Regions from separate parts of the Streptomyces sp. NPDC031064 genome, predicted to be linked through region 2. Evidence: predicted binding sites of a transcription regulator. Region 2 holds the regulator's gene; each other region holds the start of a gene.

Region 1 (3,273 bases), on a different contig from region 2:
GCCGGTCGCCTCGTCACCGTCGAGCTCCAGCTTCTCGAAGACGCTGGACGCCTGGAGCAGGGCCACGCCACCACCGGCGACGATGCCCTCCTCGACGGCGGCCTTGGCGTTGCGCACCGCGTCCTCGATGCGGTGCTTGCGCTCCTTGAGCTCGACCTCGGTGGCGGCACCGGCCTTGATGACGGCCACGCCGCCGGCCAGCTTCGCCAGGCGCTCCTGGAGCTTCTCGCGGTCGTAGTCCGAGTCGGAGTTCTCGATCTCGGCGCGGATCTGGTTGACGCGACCAGCGACCTGCTCGCTGTCACCGGCACCGTCGACGATGGTGGTCTCGTCCTTGGTGATGACGACCTTGCGGGCGCGGCCCAGCAGGTCCAGGCCGGCGTTCTCCAGCTTGAGGCCGACCTCCTCGGAGATGACCTGGCCACCGGTGAGGATGGCGATGTCGTTCAGCATGGCCTTGCGGCGGTCGCCGAAGCCCGGGGCCTTGACGGCGACGGACTTGAACGTGCCGCGGATCTTGTTGACGACCAGGGTCGACAGGGCCTCGCCCTCGACGTCCTCGGCGATGATCAGCAGCGGCTTGCCGGACTGCATGACCTTCTCCAGCAGCGGGAGCAGGTCCTTCACCGCGGAGATCTTGGAGTTGACGATCAGGATGTACGGGTCGTCGAGCGACGCCTCCATACGCTCCATGTCGGTGGCGAAGTACGCCGAGATGTAGCCCTTGTCGAAGCGCATACCCTCGGTGAGCTCCAGCTCCAGACCGAAGGTCTGGGACTCCTCGACGGTGATGACGCCTTCCTTGCCGACCTTGTCCATGGCCTCGGCGATGAGCTCACCGATCTGGGTGTCGGCGGCGGAGATGGAGGCCGTGGAAGCGATCTGCTCCTTGGTCTCGACATCCTTCGCCTGCTCCAGCAGCGCGCCGGAGACGGCCTCGACGGCGGTCTCGATGCCGCGCTTCAGGGCCATCGGGTTGGCACCGGCGGCGACGTTGCGCAGACCCTCGCGGACGAGCGCCTGGGCGAGGACGGTCGCGGTGGTCGTACCGTCACCGGCGACGTCGTCCGTCTTCTTGGCGACTTCCTTGACCAGCTCGGCGCCGATCTTCTCGTACGGGTCCTCGAGCTCGATCTCCTTGGCGATGGAGACACCATCGTTGGTGATCGTGGGGGCGCCCCACTTCTTCTCGAGGACGACGTTGCGACCCTTGGGGCCCAGGGTCACCTTGACGGCGTCGGCGAGCTGGTTCATGCCGCGCTCGAGGCCGCGCCGTGCCTCCTCGTCGAACGCGATGATCTTGGCCATGTGAAGTGGTCCTCCCGGACTGGGGTGGATGCTCCGGACCGCGCTGGCGCCCGCGACGGACGGCCTGCATGCCCCTGTGGTTCCTTGCCCCACCGGCCTGCGGACCTCACCGACCCGGTCCTTCGTTGTCACTCTCACCTTCAGAGTGCTAACGCCAATGATTAGCACTCGACCCCTACGAGTGCAAGCGCCTCTCGCATACGAGACAGGGGCCCGCCACGGGTCCGGACACGCGCGAGGGGCCCGCGTCCCCTGGAACGCGGGCCCCTCGGCACTTGCGATGTCGACAGTCGATGGTCGGTCGATCGCGACGCGGCTCTCAGCCGGCGGCGAGCTTGACCATGTCCGCCTGCGGACCCTTCTGGCCCTGCGAGATCTCGAACTCGACTCGCTGACCTTCTTCAAGGGTGCGGTAGCCGTCCATCTGGATCGCGCTGTAGTGGACGAAAACATCCGCACCACCGTCGACCGCGATGAAGCCGTACCCCTTCTCCGCGTTGAACCACTTGACGGTGCCCTGAGCCATGCCTAACTCCCCTATTACTGGCCCTTGCACAGGACCGCACTTCGCGGACCCGGGTCAGACCTCACCCGCTGACAGGTGCGGGCGTGCGCCGGAACGCGTCGACCGCCGCTGAATGTATCTGCCCAACTGCCGTCTGCAACAGGTCAATCGGACGAGAATTCCGAGCACGGGTGAACGGAAAAGATGGCCGAATTGGCCAGAATCCCGGGCAAGTCGGGCCCGGCAAAGTGCGCAAATGGCGCAACTCTCAAGCTCACATTGACTGCATCTTGTCGCCGCCTCACCGCATTCTCATATGCGGGCGGCACTGGCAGCGGCGGGGACTTCCCCAACTCTACCGCGCTCAACCATGCAGAATTGCCCCCTCCGCTTAGCTCGCGGAGGGGGCAATGGAGGTAACGCTGCGTACGTCAGCAGCCGCCTGCGACGGCCGGGATGATGGACACGCCGGCGCCATCCGGGGTGGCGGTCTCCAGGCCGTCCTCGAAGCGCACGTCGTCGTCGTTGACGTACACGTTCACGAACCGGCGGAGCTTGCCCTGGTCGTCCAGGACGCGGGCGGCGATGCCCGGGTGGTTCTTCTCCAGCGACTCGATGACCTCGGAGAGGGTCGCGCCCTCCGCCGTGACCTCGGCCTGGCCGCCCGTGTACGTACGGAGGATGGTGGGGATGCGGACGTTGACGCTCATGTTCGTAGTGCCTTTCGGGTCAGGTCAGGCCAGGCCGGCGTCGCGGAACGCGTCCAGGCTCGGGCGGATCGTGGCGGTCGGGCCCGTCGTCGGGGCCACCGCGTCGAGGGTCTTCAGGCCGTCGCCCGTGTTGAGCACGACCGTGGTCAGCGACGGGTCCAGCACGCCCGCCTCGATCAGCTTCTTCGTCACGCCCACGGTCACCCCGCCCGCCGTCTCGGCGAAGATGCCCTCGGTCCGGGCCAGCAGCTTGATCGCGTCGACGACCTGCTCGTCGTTGACGTCCTCCACCGCGCCGCCCGTCCGGCGCGCGATGTCCAGCACGTACGGACCGTCGGCCGGGTTGCCGATGGCGAGCGACTTGGCGATGGTGTTCGGCTTCTGGGGCCGTACGACGTCGTGACCGGCCTTGAAGGCCGCCGACACCGGGGAGCAGCCCTCCGCCTGGGCGCCGAAGATCTTGTACGGCTTGTCCTCGACCAGGCCGAGCTTGATCAGCTCCTGGAGGCCCTTGTCGATCTTCGTGAGCTGCGAGCCGGACGCGATCGGGATGACGAGCTGGTCGGGCAGCCGCCACCCGAGCTGCTCGCAGATCTCGTACGCCAGCGTCTTCGAGCCCTCGGCGTAGTACGGCCGCAGGTTGACGTTGACGAAGCCCCAGCCCTCGCCCAGCGGGTCGCCGATCAGCTCGGAGCAGAAGCGGTTCACGTCGTCGTAGGTGCCCTCGATGCCGACCAGGTCACCGCCGTA
Region 2 (3,273 bases):
CACGCCGGGATGCCGACCGAGGAGGGCTTCACGGCCTGCCAGATGTCGATGTACGGGTGGCCCACGACCAGGGTGTGGGCGTCGGTGACGGAGGCCGCGATGCGGGACTCCTTGGAGCCGGGCACCAGGTGGTCGACCAGGACGCCGAGGCGGGCGTCCGGGCCCGGGCCGAAGTCCCGGACGATGGCCGGGAGGTCGTCGACGCCCTCCAGGTACTCGACGACCACGCCCTCGACGCGCAGGTCGTCGCCCCACACCCGCTCGACCAGTTCCGCGTCGTGGCGGCCCTCCACGTAGATGCGCCCCGCACGGGCGACACGCGCGCGTGCGCCCGGGACGGCGATGGAGCCCGAGGCGGTGCGCGACGGACGGGAAGGTCCCGCCGAAGGGCGCACGAGCGTCACCGTACGCCCCTCCAGGAGGAAGCCCCTGGGCGCCAGCGGGAACACCCGGTGCTTGCCGAACCGGTCCTCCAGGGTCACCGTGCCCGCCTCGCAGCCGATCACCGCCCCGCAGAAGCCGGTGCTCACCTCCTCGACCACCAGGTCGGGGTCGGCGGGCACCTCGGGAACGGGCGCGGACTTCTTCCACGGCGGCGTCAGGTCAGGGTCGTAAGCGCGCATTCGGCAGACGCTACGACACCCCGAACCGGCGGGCCAGTTCATCGCGTTGGGCGCGTACGAAGGCGGCGTCGACGGCGGCCCCGTGCCCCGGGACGTACACGGCGTCCTCGCCGCCCAGGTCCAGCAGCCGGTCCAGGGCGGCCGGCCAGCGCGACGGGATGGCGTCCGGCCCGGCCTGCGGGTCGCCCGACTCCTCCACCAGGTCGCCGCACAGGACCACCTCCTGGGAGCCCGGTACGAGCACGGCCAGGTCGTGGCCGCTGTGGCCCGGGCCCACGTTGGCCAGCAGCACCTGCCGCCCGCCCAGCTCCAGCGTCCACTCGCCGCACACCAGGTGGTGCGGGGCCACCAGCACGTCCGTCGCCTCGACGGCGTCCGCCTCGGCGACCCCGTGCCGCACGGCGTCGCGGCGCAGCCCCTCCCGGTCCTTGGTCAGTACGGTGTCCACGCCGACCGCCCCGAACACCTCCGCCCCCGCGAACGCCGCCGTGCCGAGCACATGATCGAAATGGGGGTGACTCAGTGCGATGTGCGTCACTCTCCGGCCACCCATCAGCGCCTGCGCCTGCGCCCGGATCTCGGCGCCCTCACGGAGCGTGGCGCCCGTGTCGAACAGCAGGGCCCGGTCCTCGCCGACCACCAACGCCGTGGTCGCGTCCCACACCGGCAGCCTCCTGCGGCCGATCCCGTCGGCGAGACGCTCCCATCCGAAGTCTTCCCAACTGACGTCCATACCGCGACGCTATCGGCAACCACCAGCGCCGTCTCGCGGTAGCGTGGCCCGCCGCCCTTGCCGGGGGCGTACCCCGGCGCCGTACACTGGCCGGGGACAACTGGCACTCGGACATCGCGAGTGCCAGCCAAGCAGAAGGAACCACAGCCAGACGGAGGTGCGCGCGATGCTCAGCGAACGCAGACTCGAGGTGCTGCGCGCCATCGTCCAGGACTACGTCGGCACCGAGGAGCCCGTGGGGTCCAAGGCCCTCACGGAGCGCCACAACCTCGGCGTCTCGCCCGCCACCGTGCGCAACGACATGGCGGTGCTGGAGGAGGAGGGCTTCATCGCCCAGCCCCACACCAGCGCGGGACGCATCCCCACCGACAAGGGCTACCGCCTCTTCGTCGACAAGCTCGCCGGCGTCAAGCCGCTGTCGACGCCGGAGCGGCGTGCCATCCAGAACTTCCTGGACGGAGCCGTCGACCTCGATGACGTCGTCGGCCGCACGGTACGGCTGCTCGCGCAGCTCACCCGGCAGGTCGCGGTCGTGCAGTACCCGTCCCTGACGCGCTCCACCGTGCGCCACGTGGAACTGCTGTCGCTGGCCCCCGCCCGGCTGATGCTCGTCCTGATCACCGACACCGGGCGCGTGGAGCAGCGCATGGTCGACTGCCCCGCGCCGTTCGGCGAGACGTCCGTCGCCGACCTGCGGGCGCGGCTGAACAGCCGCGTCGTGGGACGCCGCTTCACGGACGTGCCGCAGTTGGTGCAGGACCTTCCCGAGTCCTTCGAGGCGGAGGACCGGGGCACGGTCTCCACGGTGCTGGCCACGCTGCTGGAGACGCTCGTGGAAGAGACCGAGGAGCGGCTGATGATCGGCGGCACCGCCAATCTCACCCGCTTCGGGCACGACTTCCCGCTGACGATCCGGCCGGTGCTGGAGGCGCTGGAGGAGCAGGTGGTGCTCCTGAAGCTGCTCGGCGAGGCCAAGGACTCGGCCATGACCGTACGTATCGGGCACGAGAACGCCCATGAGGGGCTCAACTCCACGTCCGTCGTCGCGGTCGGCTACGGTTCGGGCGACGAGGCAGTCGCCAAACTCGGCGTGGTCGGACCGACCCGCATGGACTACCCCGGAACGATGGGAGCGGTACGCGCAGTGGCACGTTACGTCGGACAGATCCTGGCGGAGTCGTAAGTGGCCACGGACTATTACGCCGTACTCGGCGTGCGCCGCGACGCGTCCCAGGACGAGATCAAGAAGGCGTTCCGGAGGCTCGCCCGCGAGCTGCACCCGGACGTCAACCCCGATCCGAAGACGCAGGAGCGGTTCAAGGAGATCAACGCCGCCTACGAGGTGTTGTCGGACCCGCAGAAGAAGCAGGTCTACGACCTCGGCGGTGACCCGCTGTCCGCCTCCGGCGGCGGCGCGGGCGCGGGTGGCTTCGGCGCGGGCGGCTTCGGCAACTTCTCCGACATCATGGACGCCTTCTTCGGTACGGCGTCCCAGCGCGGCCCCCGGTCGCGCACCCGGCGCGGCCAGGACGCCATGATCCGCCTGGAGGTCGAGCTCCAGGAGGCGGCCTTCGGCACGACCAAGGACATCCAGGTCGACACGGCCGTCGTCTGTACGACCTGTTCCGGCGAGGGCGCGGCGCCCGGTACGTCGGCCCAGACGTGCGACATGTGCCGTGGCCGTGGCGAGGTCTCCCAGGTCACCCGGTCCTTCCTGGGCCAGGTCATGACGTCCCGCCCCTGCCCCCAGTGCCAGGGCTTCGGCACCGTGGTCCCCACCCCGTGCCCGGAGTGCGCGGGCGACGGCCGGGTCCGCTCCCGCCGTACGCTCACGGTCAAGATCCCGGCCGGTGTGGACAACGGCACCCGCATCCAGCTCGCCGGCGAGGGCGAGGTCGGCCCGGGCGGTGGCCCCGC
Region 3 (3,273 bases), on a different contig from region 2:
GCTGACAGGATGCGGCGCCATGCAGCTAGTACGACAAAAAGGTCAAAGGGTAAGTAAGCGGGCTCGGATCGCGCTGGGCGCGCTGCTGATCGCGGCGCTCGGCTCCGCCTGTGCGGGGGAGACCGGCGGCGGAGGGCCGGTGGCCGGTGCGGGCGCCGGTGCCGGTGCCGGCGGCCGGGCCGAGCCCGCCGCGGGGCAGCAGCCCCAGCGGCCCCCCGCCGCGTCCGACGCCCTCACCGCGTACGTGGAGAAGGCCCGGCGCGCCCAGGCCGCCCGCGCCCTCGCCGCCAAGAGGTGGGGCCTCAAGGCCACCCCCCTGGTCGCGCCCCCGCCCCCGGCGCCCGGCGACAAGCCGCACATCACCTTCCGCCAGGGCTTCGGAGTCGGCGACCCGGCCCTGCCGCCGGTCTTCACCACCGTCCCGACCGCGGAACGGGTCGTGTTCCTCACGATCGACGACGGCGCGGAGAAGGACCCGCGCCTGCTGCGCATGATGGCCGAACTGGGCATCCCCTACAGCGCCTTCCTCAGCGACTACCTGGTCAAGGAGGACTACGGCTACTTCAAGCGGATGCAGGACCTGGGCGTGGCCCTGCACAACCACACCCTCAACCACCGCTACATGCCCGCCCTTTCGTACGCGGAGCAGAAGCACGAGATCTGCGGCCAGCAGGCCAACATCGAGAAGCGGTACGGCAAGCGCCCCACCCTCTTCCGCCCGCCCTACGGCAACTACAACGCCGACACGCTGCGGGCCGCCCAGTCGTGCGGCGTCAGGGCCGTACCCCTGTGGGCGGCCGAAGCCTTCCCCGACCACATGGAGTGGCGCGAATGGGACCGGGACCTGCATCCCGGCGACATCATCCTCACGCATTTCCGGGGCCGGGAGGACTGGAACGGCACCATGCCGGACATGATCCGGCAGGTGATGGACGTCGTCACGGCCAAGGGGTACGCGGTGGCCAGGCTGGAGGACTACGTCTGACCCGCCCGCCGCCCGCCTCCAGGTGTCGGGTGGACGCCACGGCCGGGCGATGAATTGGCACTCCGCTTGACCGAGTGCTAATCGCGGTCATAGTCTCGGCTCTGGCACTCCCCACTGGAGAGTGCCAACACAGCGACGGGCAGGTCCGGCACCCGCGACGACGGATCCACCTGGTCGCCACCTCAGACAGTTAACCCCGTGAGATCTCCGAAGGGGGAGGTCGGATCGTGACGACCACCAGCTCCAAGGTTGCCATCAAGCCGCTCGAGGACCGCATCGTGGTCCAGCCGCTCGACGCCGAGCAGACCACCGCCTCTGGCCTGGTCATCCCGGACACCGCCAAGGAGAAGCCCCAGGAGGGCGTCGTCCTGGCCGTTGGCCCGGGCCGCTTCGAGAACGGCGAGCGTCTTCCGCTCGACGTCAAGACCGGCGACATCGTGCTGTACAGCAAGTACGGCGGCACCGAGGTGAAGTACAGCGGCGAGGAGTACCTCGTCCTCTCGGCTCGCGACGTGCTCGCGATCGTCGAGAAGTAAGTCACCGCAGAGATTGCTTTTGAGCTGCGCCCCTGGCCCCCGCTGATGACACATTGCCGGGCGGCGAGGGGCGCGGTTCGTTAACCCGAGTTTCCGAGAGGGCTGAATCGCTCCCATGGCGAAGATCCTGAAGTTCGACGAGGACGCCCGTCGCGCCCTTGAGCGCGGCGTCAACAAGCTTGCCGACACGGTCAAGGTGACGATCGGCCCCAAGGGCCGCAACGTCGTCATCGACAAGAAGTTCGGCGCGCCGACCATCACCAACGACGGTGTCACGATCGCCCGCGAGGTCGAGGTCGAGGACCCGTACGAGAACCTCGGCGCCCAGCTCGTGAAGGAGGTGGCGACCAAGACCAACGACATCGCGGGTGACGGCACCACCACCGCCACGGTCCTGGCCCAGGCCCTGGTCCGCGAGGGTCTGCGCAACGTCGCCGCGGGCGCCTCCCCGGCCGCCCTCAAGAAGGGCATCGACGCCGCGGTCAAGGCCGTCTCCGACGACCTGCTCGCCTCGGCCCGCCCGATCGACGACAAGGCCGACATCGCCGCCGTCGCCGCGCTCTCCGCGCAGGACCAGCAGGTCGGCGAGCTCATCGCCGAGGCCATGGACAAGGTCGGCAAGGACGGTGTCATCACCGTCGAGGAGTCCAACACCTTCGGCCTGGAGCTGGACTTCACCGAGGGCATGGCCTTCGACAAGGGCTACCTGTCCCCGTACATGGTCACCGACCAGGAGCGTATGGAGGCCGTCCTCGACGACCCGTACATCCTGATCCACCAGGGCAAGATCTCCGCGATCACCGACCTGCTCCCGCTGCTGGAGAAGGTCATCCAGGCCGGCTCCTCCAAGCCGCTCCTGATCATCGCCGAGGACGTCGAGGGCGAGGCCCTGTCGACCCTGGTCGTCAACAAGATCCGCGGCACGTTCAACGCCGTCGCGGTCAAGGCCCCCGGCTTCGGCGACCGCCGCAAGGCGATGCTCGGCGACATGGCCGCCCTCACCGGCGCCACCGTCATCGCCGAGGAGGTCGGCCTCAAGCTCGACCAGGCCGGTCTGGACGTGCTGGGCACCGCCCGCCGCGTCACCGTCACCAAGGACGACACGACGATCGTCGACGGCGGCGGCAAGTCCGAGGACGTGGCCGGCCGCGTCGCGCAGATCAAGGCCGAGATCGAGACCACGGACTCCGACTGGGACCGCGAGAAGCTCCAGGAGCGCCTCGCGAAGCTGGCCGGCGGCGTGTGCGTGATCAAGGTCGGCGCCGCCACCGAGGTGGAGCTGAAGGAGAAGAAGCACCGTCTGGAGGACGCCATCTCCGCGACCCGCGCCGCGGTCGAGGAGGGCATCGTCTCCGGTGGTGGCTCCGCGCTCGTCCACGCCGTCAAGGTGCTGGAGGGCAACCTCGGCAAGGACGGCGACGAGGCCACCGGTGTCGCGGTCGTCCGCCGCGCCGCCGTCGAGCCGCTGCGCTGGATCGCCGAGAACGCCGGCCTGGAGGGCTACGTCATCACCTCCAAGGTCGCGGAGCTCGACAAGGGCCAGGGCTTCAACGCCGCCACCGGCGAGTACGGCGACCTGGTGAAGGCCGGCGTCATCGACCCGGTCAAGGTCACCCGCTCGGCCCTGGAGAACGCCGCCTCCATCGCCTCCCTGCTGCTCACGACCGAGACCCTGGTCGTCGAGAAGAAGGAAGAGGAGCCGGCGGACGCGGGCCACGGCCACGGTCACGGCCACGCCCACTGACGTCTTCC

What was found. The regulator HrcA, encoded in region 2, represses chaperone genes, less so after heat shock. The targets are predictions, from matches to a motif close to TTNGCACTCNGNNNNNCNGAGTGCNAA.
Region 1: the regulator HrcA is predicted to act here: its motif matches at 1,434-1,460, upstream of groL (chaperonin GroEL).
Region 3: the regulator HrcA is predicted to act here: its motif matches at 1,040-1,066, upstream of groES (co-chaperone GroES).

What each region holds. Positions count from the first base shown of each region.
Region 1 covers NZ_JBVIGF010000005.1:484,833-488,105, forward strand. Annotated here, with positions in the region: gene groL (chaperonin GroEL) at 1-1,308, opposite strand, end outside; gene ACZ46W_RS21065 (cold-shock protein) at 1,628-1,834, opposite strand; gene ACZ46W_RS21070 (ubiquitin-like small modifier protein 1) at 2,245-2,523, opposite strand; gene thrC (threonine synthase) at 2,548-3,273, opposite strand, start outside.
Region 2 covers NZ_JBVIGF010000003.1:81,429-84,701, forward strand. Annotated here, with positions in the region: gene ACZ46W_RS11295 (DUF3097 domain-containing protein) at 1-623, opposite strand, end outside; gene ACZ46W_RS11300 (MBL fold metallo-hydrolase) at 634-1,356, opposite strand; gene hrcA (heat-inducible transcriptional repressor HrcA) at 1,523-2,539, shown strand; gene dnaJ (molecular chaperone DnaJ) at 2,540-3,273, shown strand, end outside.
Region 3 covers NZ_JBVIGF010000009.1:141,690-144,962, reverse strand. Annotated here, with positions in the region: gene ACZ46W_RS29315 (polysaccharide deacetylase family protein) at 20-985, shown strand; gene groES (co-chaperone GroES) at 1,213-1,521, shown strand; gene groL (chaperonin GroEL) at 1,637-3,265, shown strand.